4 linked regions of the Mariniflexile sp. TRM1-10 genome follow. The protein of the gene in region 3 interacts with the protein of the main gene of each other region in a pairwise test. Links are inferred from orthologs where the notes say so. Each region holds a gene or a part of one and is shown on either strand. Other genes may lie near its edges.

Evidence for each region.
Region 1: the proteins of rplL (region 3) and obgE interact in binary tests that used the Escherichia coli proteins (3 or more experiments, as listed by UniProt). The link is inferred for Mariniflexile sp. TRM1-10 from one-to-one orthologs.
Region 2: the proteins of rplL (region 3) and trhO interact in binary tests that used the Escherichia coli proteins (3 or more experiments, as listed by UniProt). The link is inferred for Mariniflexile sp. TRM1-10 from one-to-one orthologs.
Region 4: the proteins of rplL (region 3) and dnaE interact in binary tests that used the Escherichia coli proteins (3 or more experiments, as listed by UniProt). The link is inferred for Mariniflexile sp. TRM1-10 from one-to-one orthologs.

The regions. Positions count from the first base shown.
Region 1 is NZ_CP022985.1:867,449-872,329, reverse strand. The notes cover bases 594-3,451. They hold obgE (GTPase ObgE), read left to right. Parts: upstream 594-1,452; coding sequence 1,453-2,451; downstream 2,452-3,451. Other genes in these bases: CJ739_RS04015 (type IX secretion system plug protein), read right to left, coding at 2,986-3,451; apaG (Co2+/Mg2+ efflux facilitator ApaG/CorD), read right to left, coding at 2,493-2,879; CJ739_RS20740 (PLDc N-terminal domain-containing protein), read left to right, coding at 1,266-1,406; CJ739_RS04035 (adenylate kinase), read left to right, coding at 594-1,172. In the rest of the region: more of CJ739_RS04035, read left to right, coding at 63-593; more of CJ739_RS04015, read right to left, coding at 3,452-4,245; CJ739_RS04010 (Na(+)-translocating NADH-quinone reductase subunit A), read left to right, coding at 4,401-4,881. UniProt on the Escherichia coli protein: An essential GTPase which binds GTP, GDP and possibly (p)ppGpp with moderate affinity, with high nucleotide exchange rates and a fairly low GTP hydrolysis rate.
Region 2 is NZ_CP022985.1:1,644,808-1,649,693, reverse strand. What follows is about bases 2,024-4,886. They hold trhO (oxygen-dependent tRNA uridine(34) hydroxylase TrhO), read left to right. Parts: upstream 2,024-2,851; coding sequence 2,852-3,922; downstream 3,923-4,886. Other genes in these bases: CJ739_RS07055 (peptidase U32 family protein), read left to right, coding at 3,930-4,886; recA (recombinase RecA), read right to left, coding at 2,024-2,463. In the rest of the region: CJ739_RS07080 (hypothetical protein), read right to left, coding at 1-359; CJ739_RS07075 (RNA polymerase sigma factor), read right to left, coding at 360-902; CJ739_RS07070 (hypothetical protein), read right to left, coding at 934-1,350; more of recA, read right to left, coding at 1,450-2,023. UniProt on the Escherichia coli protein: Catalyzes oxygen-dependent 5-hydroxyuridine (ho5U) modification at position 34 in tRNAs, the first step in 5-carboxymethoxyuridine (cmo5U) biosynthesis.
Region 3 is NZ_CP022985.1:3,162,939-3,167,885, forward strand. The notes cover bases 2,024-4,947. They hold rplL (50S ribosomal protein L7/L12), read left to right. Parts: upstream 2,024-3,258; coding sequence 3,259-3,636; downstream 3,637-4,947. Other genes in these bases: rplA (50S ribosomal protein L1), read left to right, coding at 2,024-2,651; rplJ (50S ribosomal protein L10), read left to right, coding at 2,672-3,193; rpoB (DNA-directed RNA polymerase subunit beta), read left to right, coding at 3,762-4,947. Outside these bases: tuf (elongation factor Tu), read left to right, coding at 1-346; preprotein translocase subunit SecE, read left to right, coding at 671-865; transcription termination/antitermination protein NusG, read left to right, coding at 875-1,429; rplK (50S ribosomal protein L11), read left to right, coding at 1,504-1,941; more of rplA, read left to right, coding at 1,962-2,023. UniProt on the Escherichia coli protein: The binding site for several of the GTPase factors involved in protein synthesis (IF-2, EF-Tu, EF-G and RF3). Is thus essential for accurate translation.
Region 4 is NZ_CP022985.1:1,273,975-1,280,900, reverse strand. Bases 799-5,701 are described here. They hold dnaE (DNA polymerase III subunit alpha), read left to right. Parts: upstream 799-1,112; coding sequence 1,113-5,501; downstream 5,502-5,701. Other genes in these bases: trxA (thioredoxin), read left to right, coding at 5,679-5,701; CJ739_RS05455 (ferritin-like domain-containing protein), read left to right, coding at 799-894. In the rest of the region: CJ739_RS05460 (lactonase family protein), read right to left, coding at 1-95; more of CJ739_RS05455, read left to right, coding at 502-798; more of trxA, read left to right, coding at 5,702-5,996; CJ739_RS05440 (ClpP family protease), read left to right, coding at 6,298-6,840. UniProt on the Escherichia coli protein: DNA polymerase III is a complex, multichain enzyme responsible for most of the replicative synthesis in bacteria. This DNA polymerase also exhibits 3' to 5' exonuclease activity. The alpha chain is the DNA polymerase catalytic subunit.

The sequences.
Region 1 (4,881 bases), 2.3 Mb from region 3 along the record:
TTCAAAAAATCGTTATTACTTAATCTATTGATTATCTTTGCAGCTTCCAAAAATGACTAACTGTGATAAAGCTACACGACAAATATTTTAAACCATTTATTTCCGCTAAGGAAATAGATGCGGCTATGGAGTGTATGGCAAACGAAATAGCAAACGATGTTGGAGACGAAATTCCTGTGTTTGTTGGTATTTTAAATGGCTCGTTTATGGTGGTGAGCGATTTTGTAAAAAAGTACCCGAAACCATGTGAGGTAACGTTTATTAAATTGGCATCGTATGAAGGCGTTAAATCTACCGAAGATATTCAGCGTTTAATAGGGTTGACACAAGATTTAACAGGGCGCACAGTTGTTGTTTTAGAAGATATTATTGATACTGGAAATACGTTGGCAGAAGTGCACCGTATTTTTAAAAATGAACAGGTGAAATCGTTAAAAATAGCCACCTTGTTTTACAAGCCCGAAGCTTATAAAAAAGATTATAAACTACATTATATAGGTATAGAAATTCCAAACAAATTTATAGTAGGCTATGGCTTAGACTATGATGGGTTAGGAAGAAATATACCAGAAGTCTATCAAATAAAAGAAACACAATTCATGACAAATTTAGTACTATTTGGACCTCCAGGCGCTGGAAAAGGCACGCAAGCAGAATTTTTAAAAACAAAATATAATTTAGTGCACATCTCTACAGGCGATGTTTTTAGATTCAATATTAAAAACGAAACTGCTTTAGGTATGTTGGCTAAATCGTATATGGATAAAGGCGAGTTGGTTCCAGACCAGGTAACGATTGATATGTTAAATGCGGAAGTTGAAAAAAATGCTTCAGCTAATGGTTTTATATTTGATGGATTTCCACGTACTAATGCACAAGCTGAAGCTTTAGATAAATTATTGGAGAGCAAAGATTCTTCAATAAGCGCTATGGTTGCTTTAGAAGTTGATGATGAAATTTTAGTAGAACGCCTTATTGGTAGAGGAAAGACTAGTGGTCGAGCTGATGATGCAGACGAATCTATTATAAGAAATCGCATTAAAGAGTATTACGATAAAACAGCTATTTTAAAAGATTACTATTCGGCTCAAAATAAATATTTTGGTGTTGATGGTGTAGGTAGCATAGACGAAATTACCTTGCGTTTAAGTGATATTATTGATAATTTGTAGTTTATTCATGAACACATTAGGGGATTTTAGTTTTTCTTTAGATTATGGCAAACCATTTTAATAGCAATATTTTATTACCTATAATAAGTTTTAATTAGTGTTCTAAAGAATGATTTTAAGAATAATGATAAGTTAATTTGGGTTTCAGTTACATTGTTTTTTTTTTTTTTTGAACCAATTCTCTATTTTATTATTGGAAGACCTAAGCGCTTAAAAAATAAAGTTAAAGTGTAAGAGTAAATAACTTTTAACTTTTAACTCATAACTTTTAACTTAAATAATGACCGAAGGAAATTTTGTTGATTACGTAAAAATGTTTGTTAGCTCTGGAAACGGAGGTAAAGGATCGTCACATTTACATCGTGAAAAATTTATAGAAAAAGGAGGACCCGATGGGGGCGATGGTGGTCGTGGTGGTCATGTTATTCTTCGAGGCAATTCAAATCTATGGACGCTTCTTCATCTAAAGTTTAAAAAACACATCCGTGCAGGTCATGGTGAGCACGGTGGGAGCAGCCGTAGTTTTGGTGCTGATGGTGTAGACGAATACGTTGATGTGCCTTTAGGAACCGTGGTTCGCGATACCGAAACCAACGATATTATTTTTGAAATCACCGAACATGGTGAAGAAAAAATTATAGCCGAAGGTGGTAAAGGAGGTTTAGGTAACTGGCATTTTAGAACGGCTACTAACCAAACACCTCGTTATGCACAACCAGGTATCCCGCACGAAGAAAAGCATATTACTTTGGAGTTGAAAGTACTTGCCGATGTTGGTTTGGTAGGTTTTCCAAATGCGGGAAAATCAACTTTATTATCTGTGGTGACATCCGCAAAACCAAAAATTGCCGATTACGAGTTTACAACGCTGAAGCCCAACTTAGGAATTGTGAAATATCGTGATTTTCAAACTTTCGTGATGGCAGATATTCCCGGAATTATTGAAGGTGCTGCTGAAGGTCGCGGACTAGGGCATTACTTTTTGCGTCATATTGAGCGTAATTCCATTTTGTTGTTTTTAATTCCCGCCGATGCGCCAGATATTAAAAAGCAATATGATATCTTATTAGACGAACTGCGTCGCTACAACCCAGAAATGCTTGATAAAGATCGTCTCATTGCCATTTCAAAATGTGATATGTTGGATAATGAATTAAAAGCAGAATTGAAAGAGCTATTGGATAACGAGTTGCCAATTCCATATCTGTTTATTTCGTCGGTGGCTCAACAAGGCATCACCGAGTTAAAAGATAAGCTCTGGAAAATGTTAAATAATTAATTTTGTTATTTAATTAGTTGACTCTAATAGTAATTACAAAACTAATTGATAGCAAAAGGAGCGCTTAGCTTAAAGGTAGGTATGGTTACTTTAAAGTTTTTGGTAGTGGTAAAGTTTACCATGCTATAGTACCCTTTCATAGCACCAAATGGAGAGGTTAGTAAACAACCCGAGGTGTAGGTGTGTGAATCACCTGGTTTTAAAACAGGTTTTTTGCCAATAACGCCTTCGCCAGAAACAATTTCAACATTATTTAATGCGTCTAGAATTTCCCAATGACGTGCATTAAGTTGAACAGAGTCTTTACTTTGATTTTCAATAGTTACGATATAGCCAAAAGCATATTGTATTTTATAATTTTTATAAAATGAGCCTTCGTAGGTGGTTTCCACCGAAATTTTTATCCCTCTTGTAACTTGTTGAACCATGTTAACTATTGGTTTACAATGTGTTTATACTGCTAAAATACTAAATTTTAAGTGGTAATTATTGATTTTTACTGTGTTTGATTGAAATATTAGTTAAACGGTATGTTTAATTCGAGATATTAACCGAACTGCCTTCGCCTATGCCTATTATTTTGTCGTAACGCGCTCCTAAATCTCTGTAATATACAATCACTTTATAGTTGTTTTCGGTTTGATAAAAATTGCCACTTATCGCGCCTTCATTTAAACTGCCATTGCTGTCTACTGTTACAAATTTATAATTGTAAAACCCTTGTTTTAAAAGTATGGCGTTTCTTAAAACATTATGGCGTTCATCATATATTAATTTAGTGCTTTCGTCAATGACATAATTGTTAAAGTTTCCGTACACATGCACGTTTTTGTTTTTAAACGCTTCGGTTGGCACTAGTGAAAAATGTATCCAGACATAATCGGCTTCAATACTAGGGTTTTCAGCATCTAAAACGGTTATTACATAATTGCCGTTAATATCGGGGTTGTAAGTATAAGGCTTGCTGGCACGTTCAACATTTGTAAATAAATAGTTGTGATACAGTTCTTGTAAATCGATGGCTCTAATACCCGTGTTGGCTGCCCTAACATCTTTGTTTTCAAAAAACAAATATTCATTGCCTCCCCAAAAACTGGTTTCGGTATCGTACTTATATATAAGTTGATTTCCAAGGGTATATTGTGGCTTTAAATTACTAATGGCAGTATTTAAATTGTTGTTTTGAACAATAACTGTTTTTACAGTTTGTGAAGGATTATTTAACTGCATATTATTTGAAGTAATAATAATTTCGACTCGTTGTTTCTCTTCTATAAATTGAACATCACGAGCCCGTTTTATATTTACGCCAATAGCTGTTAAGTCTTCGTAAATCATAAATTTTCTTGAAAATACAATCTCATCATTACTGTTGAAAATGCTTAACAAATAATTTCCCGATATTTTTAAACGTCTAGTTTGCTCGTTAGGAATGGTTAATTGGTAATGCGAATATATTTGATAGGTATTAAGTGAGTTTTCGTAATTTCTAATGCGTTGGTTGTCGAAGCCATCCATATATTCCGATTTTATTAAAACCGAAGGAGTCCAATCGTAGTTGTAGTGTTCAATTTTATAGTAATAATCATCTTCATTTCCGTTAAGCGCATCAAATTCTAGAATAACATATTCACCAAGTTTTAAAATAGGTAATTGTGTTTCGGGTGTATTCCCTTTGAAATTGATGGTTTTAATATAGTTTGGTGGGTTAACTTCCTTAACTTGACAAAAGGAAGCTATGGGAACAAGTAATGGAAATAAAAGAAGGATATATTTATATGTTAATAAAGACATTTTAATAGTAGTTTTTTGTAAATATACACAAATTTTATGCCTAATAAATATATTCAATTTGAATCAAAAAAAATCTAAGTATTTATTATGTAAACTGTATTTTTAATTTGTATTTTTGCACCGATTTTTAGACAAATAATTTCAATATAAATAATATGTCAAACGACATTCGCATTAAAAAAGGTCTAGACATTAAACTTAAAGGTGAAGCTGAAAAAACCTTGGAAAAGGCTATTTTAAGCAACTTTTATACTTTAAGGCCTGAAGATTTCCATGGCGTTATCCCTAAGTTAATTTCTAAAGTTGGAACTAAAGTAAAAGCAGGTGAGCCTGTATTTTACGATAAGTCTAACGAAAATGTTAAGTTTGTTTCTCCAGTTTCTGGCGAAATTATTGAAATTGCCCGTGGTGAAAAACGCAGAATACTATCAATTAAATTACAAGCAGACAAAGAGCAGACCTATCAAGATAATGGGGTGTTTAATGTAGATGCCGCTAAGCCAAATGAGGTGAAAGCACATTTATTAGCTACTGGTTGTTGGCCTTTTGTAAAACAGCGACCGTATGATGTGATTGCAAATCCGGATAAATCGCCTAAGGCTATTTTTATTTCGGGTTATGCTAGCGCACCTTTAG
Region 2 (4,886 bases), 1.5 Mb from region 3 along the record:
ACTTTAGTGTTATTTTGAGAATCATTTTCTAAACTGTTTTGTACGGGATTATCATTTTCAACAGCAATTTTAGTGTCATTTGAAGGGTTTGAGCTTCGTGTCTGAGCATCTTCAGTGTCAACCACTTTAATTGGGTTGGTGTTTTCTTTATTGAAAAAATAAGTGCCACCAACAGTTAATAGCAATGCTAATAGCGCTGCAACACCTGCGTATTGCCACCATATGGGTATGATACGGCGCTTTTTCTTGTCTTGGTTAAGTTCTGCTTCAATGTTTTTCCAAACGGCATTGCTAGGAGTCGCTTCAAAATCTTTAAAGTGTTCTTGAAATAACCTGTCTATGTGTTTTTTATCACTCATCTATAATGATTGTAAACTTTGTGTTGATTTGTAATCTTCAATAGTCTGTTTCAAAATTTGTCTAGCACGTGCTAAATTGGATTTTGAAGTGCCAATGTTTATATCTAGCATATCTGCTATGTCTTTATGAGAATAACCATCCAGCACATATAGGTTAAAAACCAATCGATACCTATCTGGTAATTCTTGAATGATTCGTAAAAGATAGTCGATAGAGATAGACTCCTCATCAACGTCTAATTCAACTTCATCAATGACATTTTCATTTATAATATCAAAAACCTTTTCGCTTCTATACTTTTGTAATACGGTATTTATGGTAACCCGCTTTAACCAGCCCTCAAAAGAGCCTTTGTTTTTATACTGATCAATTTTTTTGAAAATTGTTATAAACGCGTCTTGCAGATTATCTTCTGCTTCGGCATAATTACGCGAATACTTTAAACACACAGAGAAAAGTTTGCTCGAAAAGAGTTTATACAATTCACTTTGCGCTTTAGTATTATTTATTTTGCAACTTTCTATGAGTTGATCTAAACTCAAAATTAAACACGGGATTAATTAATACTTAAACTTACTCTGCTACTACTGGCACTTCAATAATTAAGTATTGATCTTCTCCATTTTCATCCTCGCCTTGCCAAAACTTGAAAATGTAAGATCCGTTACTTGTAACAATAAAGTTAAAAGTAGCGTCTTCCGTAACATTATCCAAAGTTTCGCAATTATCATTTTCATAAACCAATGTTATTGGTGCCACAGTACGCTCATTTAGGTTTTTAGAATAATAAAATTCTTTAAAAATATGACATGCTGTGGGTTTTAAATACGTCACCGTTATAGGATATGTTTCTCCTAATACAAACTCACTAGGGATATCCACGCTCTCTACCGGTAAAACTTCAAAGCCATAGTTACTATTGCTATCATCATCTATGCTGCAAGAGACTAGTAAAACTAAAGCTAAACTTAGGGCAATTAACTTTTTCATGGATTATTTTTCTTTTTTGTTTTTAATACATAGATGCATTGACACCCAAAAGGTTGCGTATTGAAACAAAAAAATCCCGAATTATCGGGATTTTTTAAACTATTCTGAAGCCGAAGCGGCTTTGGCTATTTTTCTAACCTTGGCTTCGAGTTCATCCATGAGTTCTGGATTGTCTTTTATGAGTGCTTTTACAGCATCCCTACCTTGGCCCAGTTTTGTTTCTTCATAACTAAACCAAGAGCCACTTTTTTTAATAATTTCGTTTTCAACAGCAATGTCTAAAACCTCTCCAACTTTGCTTATACCTTCACCGTACATAATGTCAAATTCGGCTGTTTTAAATGGCGGTGCTACTTTGTTTTTAACCACTTTTACGCGGGTTTTATTACCTGTAACATTACCATCGGTTTCTTTTATTTGAGTAGAACGACGAATATCTAACCTCACCGATGCATAAAACTTTAGAGCATTACCACCCGTTGTGGTTTCTGGGTTACCAAACATAACGCCAATTTTTTCACGTAACTGATTGATAAAAATTACGGTACAATTTGTTTTGCTAATTGAAGCTGTTAGCTTTCTTAAGGCTTGAGACATTAAACGTGCATGTAATCCCATTTTAGAATCACCCATTTCGCCTTCAATTTCACTTTTTGGTGTTAAGGCTGCCACAGAATCGATTACGACGATATCAATGGCCCCAGAACGGATTAAATTATCTGTAATTTCCAAGGCTTGCTCACCGTTATCTGGTTGGGAAATTATTAAGTTTTCTAAGTCTACGCCTAATTTTTCAGCATAAAATCTATCAAAAGCATGCTCTGCATCAATAAAGGCCGCAATGCCACCAGATTTTTGTGCTTCGGCAATAGCATGTAACGTTAGGGTTGTTTTTCCCGACGATTCCGGTCCATAAATCTCAATAACACGTCCGCGTGGGTAACCGCCAACGCCTAAGGCAATATCCAAACCAAGAGATCCCGATGAAATGGCATCCACATCAACAACTGCTTGATCGCTCATTTTCATTACAGTGCCTTTTCCGTAGGCTTTGTCTAATTTATCTAATGTAAGTTTTAGTGCTTTTAATTTAGCTTCTTTTTCGCTGCTCATTTTATTTTTATTTTCTAAAGTAATGAACGCTAAAATAGTATAAGTTTCGTCATCATACAATTTTATAACGCAACCTTTATAAACATTTTGCATCTAATAATAAATAGTGGGAAGATATTGCTATGAAACACCCATGAGAAAAAAGCTTCACGCGTATGAGCATAATTTATAATGGGTGTTACATCTGACAATTAAAAAAACATTAAAATATGCAGATGAAACAAATATTAAGAATGCTTTAAACGCAGACTAACTCAAACTATTTCTGGAAGCACTTATTACTTAATAGTAATAGGTGCTTTTTTTTGAGCTTAAATTGGGTGTTTTTTTTTAAAATCGTACTTTTGTCCCTTTAAAATATTCTTTAACCTTAAAAAATTAGTATAGCATGCAACTGTACAATAAATTAAGTGCAAAAGAAAGGGCAGAATTAATCGATAAAACAGGCAAGAATCGATTAACACTTTCTTTTTATCAGTACGCCAAAATCGATAACCCTCAAACCTTTAGAGACCATTTGTTTTTAACCTGGGACGCATTAGATGTTTTAGGTAGGATTTATGTTGCCCATGAGGGTATTAACGGTCAATTATCATTACCTGCCGATCGTTTTAACGAATTTAAAGCCCATTTAGATAGTATCGATTTTTTAAAGGATATTCGTTTGAATGTTGCTGTAGAGCAAGACAATAAATCGTTTTTAAAACTGAAAGTGAAAGTGCGTAACAAAATTGTTGCCGACGGTTTAAACGATGATACGTTTGACGTTACCAATAAGGGCATTCACTTAAAAGCTGAAGAATTTAATCAGTTTATTGAAGATGAAAACACGGTTTTGGTTGATATGCGAAACCACTACGAAAGTGAAATAGGTCATTTTAAAAATGCGATAACACCCGATGTTGACACCTTTAGGGAATCGTTGGATATTATTGAAGACGATTTAAAAAACCATAAAGAAGATAAAAATTTAGTGATGTATTGTACTGGTGGGATTCGTTGCGAAAAAGCCAGTGCCTACTTTAAACATAAGGGGTTTAAAAATGTGTATCAGTTAGAAGGTGGTATTATTGAGTACACAAGACAAGTAAAGGAATCCAACCTCGAAAATAAGTTTTTAGGACAAAATTTCGTGTTTGACGAAAGACGTGCCGAACGTATTAGTGAAGATGTTATAGCAAACTGCCATCAATGCGGTAAACCGTTCGACGTGCATACCAATTGCGCAAACGATGCTTGTCATCTTTTGTTTATTCAGTGCGACGCATGTAAAGAAGAAATGAACAATTGCTGCTCAACAACCTGTAAAGAGATACACGCGCTTCCTTACGAAGAACAAAAAGAACTCAGAAAAGGGCAGGGCAACAGCAACGATATCTTTAAAAAAGGACGTGCAGACCATTTGTCTTATAAAAAAGATTTAAGGAATATTTTCGACCATTTCAATACTAATAAATAGTTGCGACATGCAAAAAATTGAATTAATGGCTCCCGCAGGGAACTTTGAGTCCTTGCAAGCTGCTTTAGACAATGGTGCAGATTCTATATATTTTGGGGTCGAACAACTTAATATGCGTGCCAGGGCATCTATTAATTTTACTTTAGACGATTTACCAGAAATAGCAAGACGTTGTGAAGCCAAAAACGTTCGAACGTATTTAACTTTAAATACTATCATTTACGATCACGATTTATCTATTGTAAAAACATTAATCAGTAAAGCAAAAGACGTTGGGATTACAGCCGTAATTGCCATGGATCAAGCGGTTATAATGACAGCAAGGGAAATTGGTATGGAAGTGCATATTTCCACTCAAATAAATATAACCAATATTGAAACGGTTAAGTTTTATGCCCTATTTGCCGACACGATGGTTTTAAGTCGAGAGTTAAGTTTAAGACAGGTAAAAAAAATTACGGAGCAAATAGAAAAAGACCAAATAAAAGGACCTTCGGGGAAATTGGTTGAGATAGAGGTTTTTGGTCATGGTGCACTTTGTATGGCGGTTTCCGGTAAATGTTACATGAGTTTACATTCGTATAATTCATCGGCAAACAGAGGGGCTTGCAAGCAAAATTGCAGAAAAAAATATACGGTTATCGAGCAGGAAACTGGTTTTGAAATGGAACTGGATAACGAGTACATTATGTCGCCAAAAGATTTATGTACTATCGATATTTTAGACCAAGTAGCCGATGCAGGTATTAAAGTATTAAAAATTGAAGGTCGTGGTCGCGCCCCAGAATATGTAGCTAAAGTGATTAAGTGTTACAGACAAGCCATCGATAGTTTAGAAAACAAAACCTTCGAAAAGGAAAAAGTAATTCTGTGGATGCAAGAACTTGAAAAAGTATATAACCGCGGATTCTGGAATGGCTATTATTTAGGTCAGAAATTGGGCGAATGGAGTGAAGGTTCTGGG
Region 3 (4,947 bases):
AGGTATTGAGAAATCTCAAATCTCTAGAGGTATGGTTATTGTTAAGCCAGGTTCTGTAACACCACACGCTAAATTTAAAGCTGAGGTTTATATCCTTAAAAAAGAAGAAGGTGGTCGTCATACACCATTCCACAACAACTACCGTCCACAGTTCTACGTACGTACAACTGACGTAACAGGAAACATAGCGCTTCCTGATGGTGTTGAAATGGTTATGCCAGGAGACAACTTAACTATCACTGTTGAACTTATCCAAAAAATTGCAATGAACGTTGGTTTACGTTTCGCAATCCGTGAAGGTGGTCGTACAGTAGGTGCTGGTCAAGTAACTGAAATTTTAGACTAAACAGTTTAATATATCATAAGCTAAGGTATTCCGTGTTTTCGGAATACCTTGACTTATATTTACGGGTTTAGCTCAGTTGGTAGAGCACTGGTCTCCAAAACCAGGTGTCGGGAGTTCGAGTCTCTCAACCCGTGCGAAGCAAAGGATTGTGAGCGAGAAGTTTATGCTGAGCGTAGCTGAAGTAAGTCTCTCAACCCGTGCACATGGAAGATATTGCTGAAAAGTAAATGTCTTATAATAAAGAATTAGAAATAAAGATTTCACTTAAAAATCAATTTTAAATTGATAGACAGAAATTTTTAATCTGTTGAAAAAAATATATAAATGGCTGGAATTGTAAATTACGTAAAAGAATCGTTTGGCGAACTTAAAAATAATGTGAGCTGGCCAACTTGGGCAGAAGCACAAAGTTTAACTGTTTTAGTTGCTGTATTTTCAATCGTGTTCTCCTTAGCAATTTGGGGAATCGATACGGTATTCAGTAAAATGATAGCATTTTATTTTCAATTGATTGGTTAAAGAAGAAATATGTCTGAGGTAAACGAAAAAAAATGGTATGTTGTTAGGGCTGTAAGTGGTCAAGAAAATAAGATTAAAACTTATATTGAGAATGAAATTGCTCGATTAGGTCTTCAAGATTATGTTGATCAAGTATTGGTTCCAACTGAGCGTGTGATTCAAATACGTAATGGAAAAAAAATTCATAAAGAGAAAGTTTTCTTCCCAGGGTATATAATGATCCAAGCCAATTTATCAGGAGAAATTCCTCATATTATCAGGTCGGTTACAAACGTAATTGGTTTTTTAGGTGAAACAAAAGGCGGAGATCCTGTGCCATTAAGACAATCTGAAGTAAACAGAATGTTAGGTAAAGTTGATGAGTTATCGGTTGAGGAAAATTCAACTGTGGCTATACCTTTTACAAAAGGAGAAACGGTTAAAGTTATTGATGGACCATTTAATGGATTTGATGGTACTATCGAAAAAATAAATGAAGAAAAGCGTAAACTAGAAGTTATGGTGAAGATTTTTGGAAGAAAAACACCATTAGAACTAAGTTATATGCAGGTTGAAAAAGTATAATAATTGTTACACTATATAAAAGATACGGTTTTTTGCTTCCAAATTAAAAAGCGTATCAACTTAAATTATTAAAAATGGCAAAAGAAATTGGTAAAGTAGTTAAGTTACAAGTTCGGGGAGGTGCTGCGAATCCGTCGCCACCGGTTGGACCCGCTTTAGGTGCTGCTGGAGTTAACATTATGGAGTTCTGTAAGCAATTTAATGCTAGAACACAAGATAAGCCAGGTAAAGTATTACCTGTGGTTATTACAGTTTACAAAGACAAATCATTTGACTTTGTAATTAAAACTCCTCCGGCTGCAGTACAATTATTAGAAGCGACCAAGTTAAAAAGTGGTTCAGGAGAACCAAACCGAAAAAAAGTAGCTAAAGTTTCATGGGATCAAATCAAAACTATAGCAGAAGACAAAATGGTAGATTTAAATGCATTTACTATTGAATCTGCTATGACAATGATAGCTGGTACCGCAAGGTCTATGGGTATAACCGTGACTGGAAACGCACCAAAGTAATCTATTAAAGACATTAAAAAATGGCAAGATTAACAAAAAAGCAAAAAGAAGCTTTAGCAAAAATAGAAAAAGGGAGAGTTTACTCTCTTGATGAAGCATCTGCATTAGTAAAAGAAATTACTAATACAAAGTTTGATGCATCAGTAGACATTGCTGTACGTTTAGGAGTTGATCCTCGTAAAGCAAACCAGATGGTAAGAGGTGTTGTTTCACTTCCTCACGGAACTGGTAAAGACATGAAAGTATTAGCATTAGTAACTCCAGACAAAGAAGCAGAAGCTAAAGAAGCTGGAGCAGATTACGTAGGTTTAGACGAATATCTTGATAAAATCAAAAATGGTTGGACCGATGTTGACGTTATTATTACTATGCCAAGTGTAATGGGTAAGTTAGGTCCTTTAGGACGTATATTAGGTCCTCGTGGTTTAATGCCTAACCCTAAAACTGGTACGGTAACTATGGATGTTGCTAAAGCTGTAACAGAAGTTAAAGCTGGTAAAATTGACTTTAAAGTTGATAAAACCGGTATCGTACATGCCGCAATTGGAAAAGCATCTTTTAGTGCTGATAAAATTGCTGGTAATGCAACAGAATTAATTCAAACATTAATAAAACTTAAGCCAACAACTGCTAAAGGTACTTACGTGAAAAGTATTTTCCTTTCTAGTACTATGAGTCCTAGTGTTGCTGTTGATCCTAAAGTTGGTTAAATTAGTTAAATACTTTTATTATGACAAGAGAAGAAAAATCACAAGTAATTGAGGAATTAACTGCAGAATTAGCCAATAATGCTAACATATATTTAGCAGATATTTCAGGATTGAACGCAGGAACAACCTCAGATTTACGTCGTGCTTGTTTTAAAGCAAACGTAAAGTTAGCAGTAGTTAAAAACACATTACTTGAAAAAGCAATGGAAGCTTCCGAAAGAGATTTTGGAAACCTTCCTTCAGTTTTAAAAGGAAATACATCCGTGATGTATTCTGAAACAGGTAATGTACCAGCTAAGTTAATAAAAACCTTCCGCAAAAAATCAGAGAAACCTTTATTAAAAGGAGCATTTATTGAGGAGTGCGTTTATATTGGCGACAACCAATTAGACATGTTAGTAGATATCAAGTCTAAAGAAGAGTTAATAGGAGAGATTGTTGGATTATTACAATCGCCTGCTAAGAACGTTGTTTCAGCACTTAAATCAAGTGGTGGTAAACTAGCTGGCATATTAAAAACACTATCTGAGAAAGAAGGATAGTATTAAGCAGTACGCACTATATTACAATTATATTACAATTAAAAATTTATTAAAAACGATAGAAAATGGCAGATTTAAAAGATTTCGCAGAAAAATTAGTTAACCTAACAGTAAAAGAAGTAAATGAGTTAGCTACAATATTAAAAGATGAGTATGGTATTGAGCCTGCTGCTGCAGCTGTAGCAGTTGCTGCTGGTCCTGCTGCTGGTGGTGATGATGCTGCTGAAGCTCAAACTGAGTTTACAGTTGTATTAAAAGCTGCTGGTGCATCTAAATTAGGTGTTGTTAAATTAGTTAAAGAATTAACTGGTTTAGGATTAAAAGAAGCTAAAGAATTAGTTGACGGAGCTCCAAGTAATGTAAAAGAAGGCGTTTCTAAAGACGAAGCTGAAGCTTTAAAAGCATCTTTAGAAGAAGCTGGAGCAGAGGTTGAGCTTAAATAAGCTTAGCTACCAAAACACATAAAGGTTTAGGTCTGGAGTTTAACCTTCAAGACCTAAACCATTTTGCGTATATAATAATTAGATACGCCATAACTATTATTTTTTAATCAAAATTCCGTCCATTGATGTTATCAACACAAGCTGAAAGATTAAATTTCTCGTCTATTGTAAATAGAACAGAATATCCAGATTTCTTGGATATTCAGATTAAATCCTTCCAGGATTTTTTCCAATTAGAAACAAAGTCTGAAGAGAGAGGCGATGAAGGTCTATATAATACCTTCATGGAGAACTTTCCCATTACTGATTCTCGTAATCAATTTGTTTTAGAATTTTTAGATTACTTTGTAGATCCTCCACGTTATGCTATTGATGAGTGTATAGAAAGAGGACTTACTTATAGCGTTCCGCTTAAGGCAAGGTTAAAGTTGTATTGTACAGATCCTGAACATGAGGATTTCGAGACCATTGTTCAAGATGTGTACTTAGGAACGATACCTTACATGACGCCAAGTGGTACTTTTGTTATCAATGGTGCAGAACGCGTAGTAGTATCTCAATTACATCGTTCACCAGGGGTGTTCTTTGGCCAGTCATTCCATGCAAATGGCACAAAATTATATTCGGCAAGAGTTATTCCTTTTAAAGGATCTTGGATTGAATTTGCTACCGATATCAATCAGGTAATGTATGCGTACATTGACAGAAAGAAAAAGTTACCGGTTACAACGCTTTTCCGCGCAATCGGGTTTGAGCGTGATAAAGATATCTTAGAAATTTTCGATTTAGCTGAAGAAATTAAAGTTTCTAAAACTGGATTAAAAAAATACCAAGGACGTAAATTAGCAGCTCGTGTACTTAACACATGGCATGAGGATTTTGTTGATGAAGATACAGGTGAAGTAGTATCCATCGAGCGTAATGAAATTATTCTTGATCGTGATACTGTATTAGATAAAGATAATATTGAAGAAATTATTGAAGCAGATGTTAAAGCGATTCTTTTACACAAAGAAAGCGCAGAACAAGGTGATTATGCTATTATTCATAACACGCTTCAAAAAGATCCAACAAACTCTGAAAAAGAGGCTGTTGAACATATATACAGACAATTACGTAATGCGGAACCACCCGATGAGGAAACTGCACGTGGGATAATTGATAAATTATTCTTTAGTGATCAACGTTACTCTTTAGGTGAAGTTGGGCGTTACAGAATGAATAAAAAATTAGGTCTTAATATTGAAATGGATAAGCAAGTGCTTACCAAAGAAGATATTATTACCATTATTAAATATTTAATCGAGCTTA
Region 4 (6,926 bases), 1.9 Mb from region 3 along the record:
CCATCGGTATAGGTGCCAACATATAGCGGAATATTTTGAGCTTTGATGTTTAAAAAAATAAATGCAGTTGCAAGAAATAGTAATAGATGTTTCATTTTGTTTTAGTTGAATGGTTTCAAAAAAATTGAACATTAAATGTAAAGTTTTTAAGTTATTAAAACCATTTAAATTTCATAAATGTTAGAAACTGTTTAAGTTTTGTTTATTGATGCTTTTTTGAATTATTTTTGGGTCAGATGAGGCGGATTTTTTTTTTAACAGCAGAGCTATTAGAAAAAAATTCAACGAAATATGGGTCAAAAAGAAACAAAAAATGGCTTTTAGATAAAATTTAAACAGTTTCTTAAAATAAGAGCCAATCTGTTAAAGCCCTGTAGAATACTGCTAAAGTTTGTTAAAAAATCGGTTCTTCTCCTTATTTGTCTTATATTAAAAAATGCAGATGTGAAACAATACACATCTTAAAATAAATTATTGAAATTTTAAAATGTAAGTGATGTTATGAAATACGCAGAAAAAATCTCTAATAAATTAAACGAATTGCTAATAAAGAATTATGATGCTGAAAAAAGGTATTTAAGTGCTATAGATACTATAGAAGATGGCAGGTTGAAAATGTTTTTTAAGCGAAGAGCTACAGACCGAAGCAAATTTGCGAAAGAATTAAGAACGGAAATCTTGCGTTATGGTCAAATTCCCGACGACTCGGGTAGTTTAACAGAAACCCTTAACAGAAATTGGGTAAATCTAAAATCTCTATTGAATTCTAATAATGAAAAGGTCGTTTTAGAAGCGGCTATTGAGTTTGAGGAAGGCATTTTAGAAGATTATAATGAGTTTTTAAAAGACAGGACATTACCACCAAGTATAGATTCGTTATTGATAACACATTAAAATGCTATTCAATCAGCAATAAATACCGAAAAGTCATATAAAGAAATGGTGTCATAATATAGGCATGAGGTAAAAGTAAGCGCGGTCCATTTGGATTGCGTTTTTTTTGTTTAAAACTCTTAATAACTTTAACTTTTGAAAGTGATATAATTCTGTACTTTTATAAACTTCGTTTGAGAATTCTAAACGATTTAACATCAAATATCTAAACTTAAAGAATGTATTTAATTTTCGATACTGAAACTACTGGTTTGCCTAAACGTTGGGACGCACCTATTACCGATACCGATAATTGGCCGCGGTGTATTCAAATTGCATGGCAATTGCACGATGCTATGGGAAATTGTATCGAACATCAGGATTATTTGGTACAGCCAGACGGTTTTAATATTCCTTATGATGCTGAAAAAATTCATGGTATTTCAACAGAATTAGCTCAAGAACAAGGTGTTCCGCTAGCCGAAGTTTTGAGAAAATTTAACGAAGCGTTAAATAAAGCTAAATTTGTTGTTGGGCAAAACGTAAAGTTCGACCTGAACATTATGGGTGCTGAATTTGTTCGCGGGGATGTGGCGAACCCACTTCAAGAATTACCTGTTTTAGATACTTGTACTGAACATACCGCTAGTTTATGTCAAATTCCAGGTGGGCGTTATGGTAAATTTAAGTTGCCGACGCTTACCGAATTGCATGAGTTTTTATTTGGTATACCTTTCGATGAAGCACATAATGCCACTGCCGATGTGGAGGCAACCACACGTTGCTTTTTTGAATTGGTTCGTTTAGGGGAGTACACGAAAGAACAATTAGACGTTCAGCCAGATTACTTTCAAAATTTTAATGAGGCCAATCCTAAAACGATTCAACTTATAGGATTAAAGCATATTAATCTTAAGGAGGAAAGTGCTAAAATTCGTGAACGCCTAAAAAATGTTCAGGTTGAAACCATTTCTACCGAAGAGATTAAGCAAAACGTATCCGATTTAAAGGAAGTTGATTTTGTACATCTGCATAACCATTCACAATTTTCGGTGCTGCAATCTACCATAAGTGTTACCGACTTGGTAGCTGCCGCTGCTGAATATAATATGCCCGCAGTCGCGTTAACAGACCACGCAAATATGATGGGCGCTTTCCACTTTGTAAAAGCCGTTAGCAATCATAACAAAAGTGTTAAAGCAAAAAACGAAGCAGCCATTGAAAGAGGTGAAACACCAACTGCTGTAGAAATAAAGCCCATCATTGGTTGCGAATTTTTTGTTTGCGAAGACCATACAGATAAAACCAGAAAAGACAATGGCTACCAAATAGTATTCTTAGCTAAGAACAAAAATGGCTATCATAATTTAGCAAAATTATCGTCGCTTGCTTTTGTTGACGGATTTTATTATTTACCTAGAATTGACAAACAGCTCATTGAAAAATATAAAGAAGGTTTAATTGTATTAACAGGAAATCTATACGGGGAAGTACCAAGTAAGGTTTTAAATGTTGGTGAAAATCAAGCAGAAGAGGCGTTGCTTTGGTGGAAAGAACAGTTTGGAGACGATTTGTATATGGAGTTGATGCGACATAATCAAGAAGATGAAAATCGCGTGAATTCTGTTTTAATTGAGCTTTCAAAAAAGCATGATGTTAAATTAGTAGCAACAAATAACACTTACTATCGTAAAAAAGAAGACGCAAATGCACACGATATTTTATTATGTGTAAAAGATGGTGAAAAGCAGGCTACACCTATAGGTCGCGGACGTGGATATCGTTATGGGTTGCCTAACCAAGATTATTATTTTAAGTCTTCCGAAGAGATGAAATCCCTCTTTAAGGATGTTCCCGAAGCGATAAGCAATATCCAGGAAGTGGTTGATAAAGTAGAAGCTTATGAGTTGGCTCGTGAAGTTTTATTGCCAGCTTTTGGTATTCCAGATGAATTTAAGAATGAAGAAGATTTAGTCGATGGAGGTAAACGTGGAGAAAACGCCTATTTACGTCATTTAACATATCAAGGTGCCAAAAAGCGCTATGGGGAAGATCTTTCAGATGAAGTCATAGAACGCTTGGATTTTGAACTCGATGTTATTCAAAACACCGGTTATCCAGGTTACTTTTTAATTGTAGAAGACTTTATACGTGAGGCCCGAAATATGGATGTGTCGGTAGGTCCAGGTCGTGGATCTGCAGCAGGTTCGGTGGTTGCATATTGCCTTTGGATAACTAATATAGACCCGCTTAAGTACGATTTGCTTTTTGAGCGTTTCTTAAATCCAGACCGTATTAGTATGCCCGATATTGATATAGATTTTGATGATGAAGGTCGAAGCCGCGTTATGGATTATGTTATCAAAAAATACGGTAGCAATCAAGTGGCGCAAATCATCACGTACGGAACAATGGCTGCAAAATCATCAATCAGGGACACGGCTCGCGTTTTGGATTTGCCACTTTTTGATGCCGATAGAATTGCGAAATTAATTCCAACCATGTCTAAACTGAATAAAATTTTCGGTTTAAGTGAAAAAGAATTGAGCAGTAAGTTTCGTGCTGAAGATTTAGAGAAAGTCAATCAGCTTTTGAATATTTCTGAAGGAAGCGATTTAGAGGCGAAAACTGTAAACTTGGCAAGGATACTTGAAGGATCTGTTCGCAATACAGGGATTCATGCTTGTGGTGTCATTATTACCCCAGACGATATTACGAAGTTCGTACCAGTTGCAACGGCTAAGGATTCCGATTTATATGTTACCCAATTTGATAATTCCGTAGTTGAGGAAGCGGGATTATTAAAGATGGATTTTTTGGGATTGAAAACATTAACCTTAATAAAGGATACTGTTAAAATTGTAAAAGCAAAACACAATATTTTACTCGACCCCGATAACTTTCCGTTAGATGATGAAAAGACTTATGAGTTATTCCAAAGAGGTGAAACGGTTGGCGTGTTTCAATACGAGTCACCCGGTATGCAAAAGCATCTTAAAGAGTTAAAGCCTACCGTTTTTGAAGATTTAATTGCGATGAATGCCTTGTACCGTCCGGGACCTATGGAGTACATTCCAAGTTTCACCCGTAGAAAACATGGAGATGAGGCGATTGAGTACGATTTAGAAGCCATGGAAGAATACCTAAAGGAAACTTATGGTATTACAGTATATCAAGAGCAGGTGATGTTGCTATCCCAAAAACTGGCAGGATTTACAAAGGGTGAAGCCGATGTATTAAGAAAAGCGATGGGTAAAAAGCAAATTGCGGTACTCGATAAAATGAAACCTAAATTTGTAGAACAAGCGAGTGCTAACGGTCATGATGCAAAAATACTTGAAAAAATCTGGAAAGATTGGGAAGCCTTTGCTAGTTATGCATTCAACAAATCGCATTCCACCTGTTATGCGTGGATAGCTTACCAAACCGCATATTTAAAGGCACATTATCCAGCCGAATATATGGCAGCGGTGTTGTCCAATAATATGAACGACATCAAGCAAGTTACGTTCTTTATGGAAGAATGTAAGCGTATGAAATTGGATGTTCTTGGGCCGGATGTGAATGAGTCTTTTTATAAATTTTCAGTAAACAAAGACAATGCGGTGCGTTTTGGAATGGGAGCCATTAAAGGTGTTGGCCATGGAGCCGTTATTACCATCGTTGATAATAGAAAAAAAGACGGTCCCTACAAATCTATTTTCGATTTTGCTAAACGTATCGATTTACGTGCTGCTAATAAAAAAGCGTTTGAGAATTTAGCTTTGGCAGGTGGTTTTGACGGGTTTAAAGAGACACACCGAGCACAGTATTTTCATGATGATGGCGATGGCATTACTTTTTTGGAAAAAGCGATTCGTTATGGGAATAAACATCAAGAGAATGAAAATTCGGCTCAAGTGAGTTTATTTGGGGATGCTAGCGATGTACAAATTGCAGAACCGCAAGTGCCACCATGTGAAGAATGGGGAACCATGGAAAAATTAGCTCGTGAAAAGGAAGTAGTAGGCATTTATATTTCGGGACATCCCTTGGATGATTTTAAAATTGAAATGACTACTTTTTGTAATGCGAGTTTAGCATTATTTAAAAACCTAGAAGCTTATGTGAATAGAGAGTTGGTTTTTGGAGGCGTGGTTACCGAAGTGCAACACCGTGTTAGTAAGCAGGGAAAAGGATGGGCCATGTTTACCGTAGAAGATTATACTGATAGTTACGAGTTCCGCATTTTTGGTGAAGAATACTTGAAATTTAGGCACTTTTTAATGCAGAACAATTTTGTATTTGTAAAATCCTTTGTCCGAGAAGGTTGGGTAAATAAAGATACAGGTAAGAAAAGCGAACCAAGACTGCAGTTTAATAGTTTCCAGTTGTTGCACGACGTTATGGAGAATTATGCCAAAAAGTTATCCATTCAACTTAATATTGATGATTTAAAAGAAGATAAAGTTTTAAAATTGAAAGAACTTTTGCAAATGCACCCAGGTAGCCAGATGCTCAATTTTGTGGTTTATGACAATAAAGAACAAATAAAATTAAGCATGCCCAGTAGAAAACAAAAAGTAAAAGTTTGTCAAGAATTATTAAATGAATTAGAGTATGAAAATGTGGTGTTTAAGTTGAATTAATTCCTGCGAATGCAAAATAAAGGTACAACCGATCCCTAGTTTTATGCGACCAAACATCTATGATAGTGCAAAACAATGTTAGTATAAAGAAAACAAATTGTTACCTTGTAAGCTTTAGTGAAAATTTTGACTAATTTTGTGTTGTTAAAATAGAATACGAATTTAAAGATAAATATTATGGCATTAGAAATAACAGATGCAACGTTTGAGGAAACAGTATTAAAAAGCAGTAAACCTGTATTGGTAGATTTTTGGGCTGCTTGGTGTGGACCATGTAGAATGGTTGGGCCAATTATTGAACAAATAAGTGAAGAATACGAAGGGAAAGCGGTTGTTGGAAAGGTTGATGTAGATGCAAACCAAGAATTTGCTGCAAAATATGGCGTGCGTAACATACCTACTGTTTTGGTTTTTCAGAACGGCGAAGTCGTTGGACGTCAAGTTGGTGTAGCGCCAAAGAACGCTTATACTGAGGCGATTGATTCGCTTTTGTAATAGATATAAAAAAAGAAAACTAAAAAGGTTTGCCATAATGGTAAACCTTTTTTTATTTTAGAACTCGTTTAAACTTTTTTAATTGAAGCGAAAATTAGTTATTTTGTGTTCGATTGAAGACTTTTTTGAGTTAGGGCCGAGCGTAAAGAAAAGGTTTAGTAAACCTTTTTAGAGAAGGAGCCAGCTTGTCGCGTTGGAAAAGCTACGGAACGAAGAAAAGGCTAAAAGCGAGTGCAAAAGGACAATTTTTTAGCCAATTGTGAAAAGTTTAGATGAGTTATAAGTTAAAAATTAAATAAAAATGAGTGATAAAATAAAAGTTCAAGATGTTATTGATAGGAAATTAATAGAGCAGCGAAAAGTGTTTTTATGGGGGCAAGTAGATGATGAGTCTGCAAAGCACGTTATAGATAGATTGCTATATTTAGATGCTTTAGAAACAAAGGATATCCATTTGTACGTAAACAGCCCAGGTGGTTATGTAACATCAGGTTTTGCAATTTACGATTGCATTAAATCCATAAACAGCGAAGTATCTACCATTTGTACAGGTTTTGCTGCATCTATGGGGTCTATAATTCTTTCGGCTGGACAAAAAGGAAAACGTTTTATACAACCACATGCACGTGTCATGATTCATCAACCAAGTGGTGGTGCGCGTGGTCCAGCCAGTGATATTGAAATTACAGCAAAGGAAATTATTTTAACTAAAGAGTTAAGTGCGCAAATATTAGCCGATAATTGTGGTCAGACTTTTGAAAAAGTGATGAAAGATTTTAACAGGGATCATTGGATGGGAGCTCAAGAATCGGTTGAATATGGCATTGTTGATGCTGTTATTTAGAATAAAGAAAATAGACTAGTAACGCTGTTGCTTATAATAATTAAAATGGCGTATCGATACTAAGCGACTATTAAATCTTTATTCAC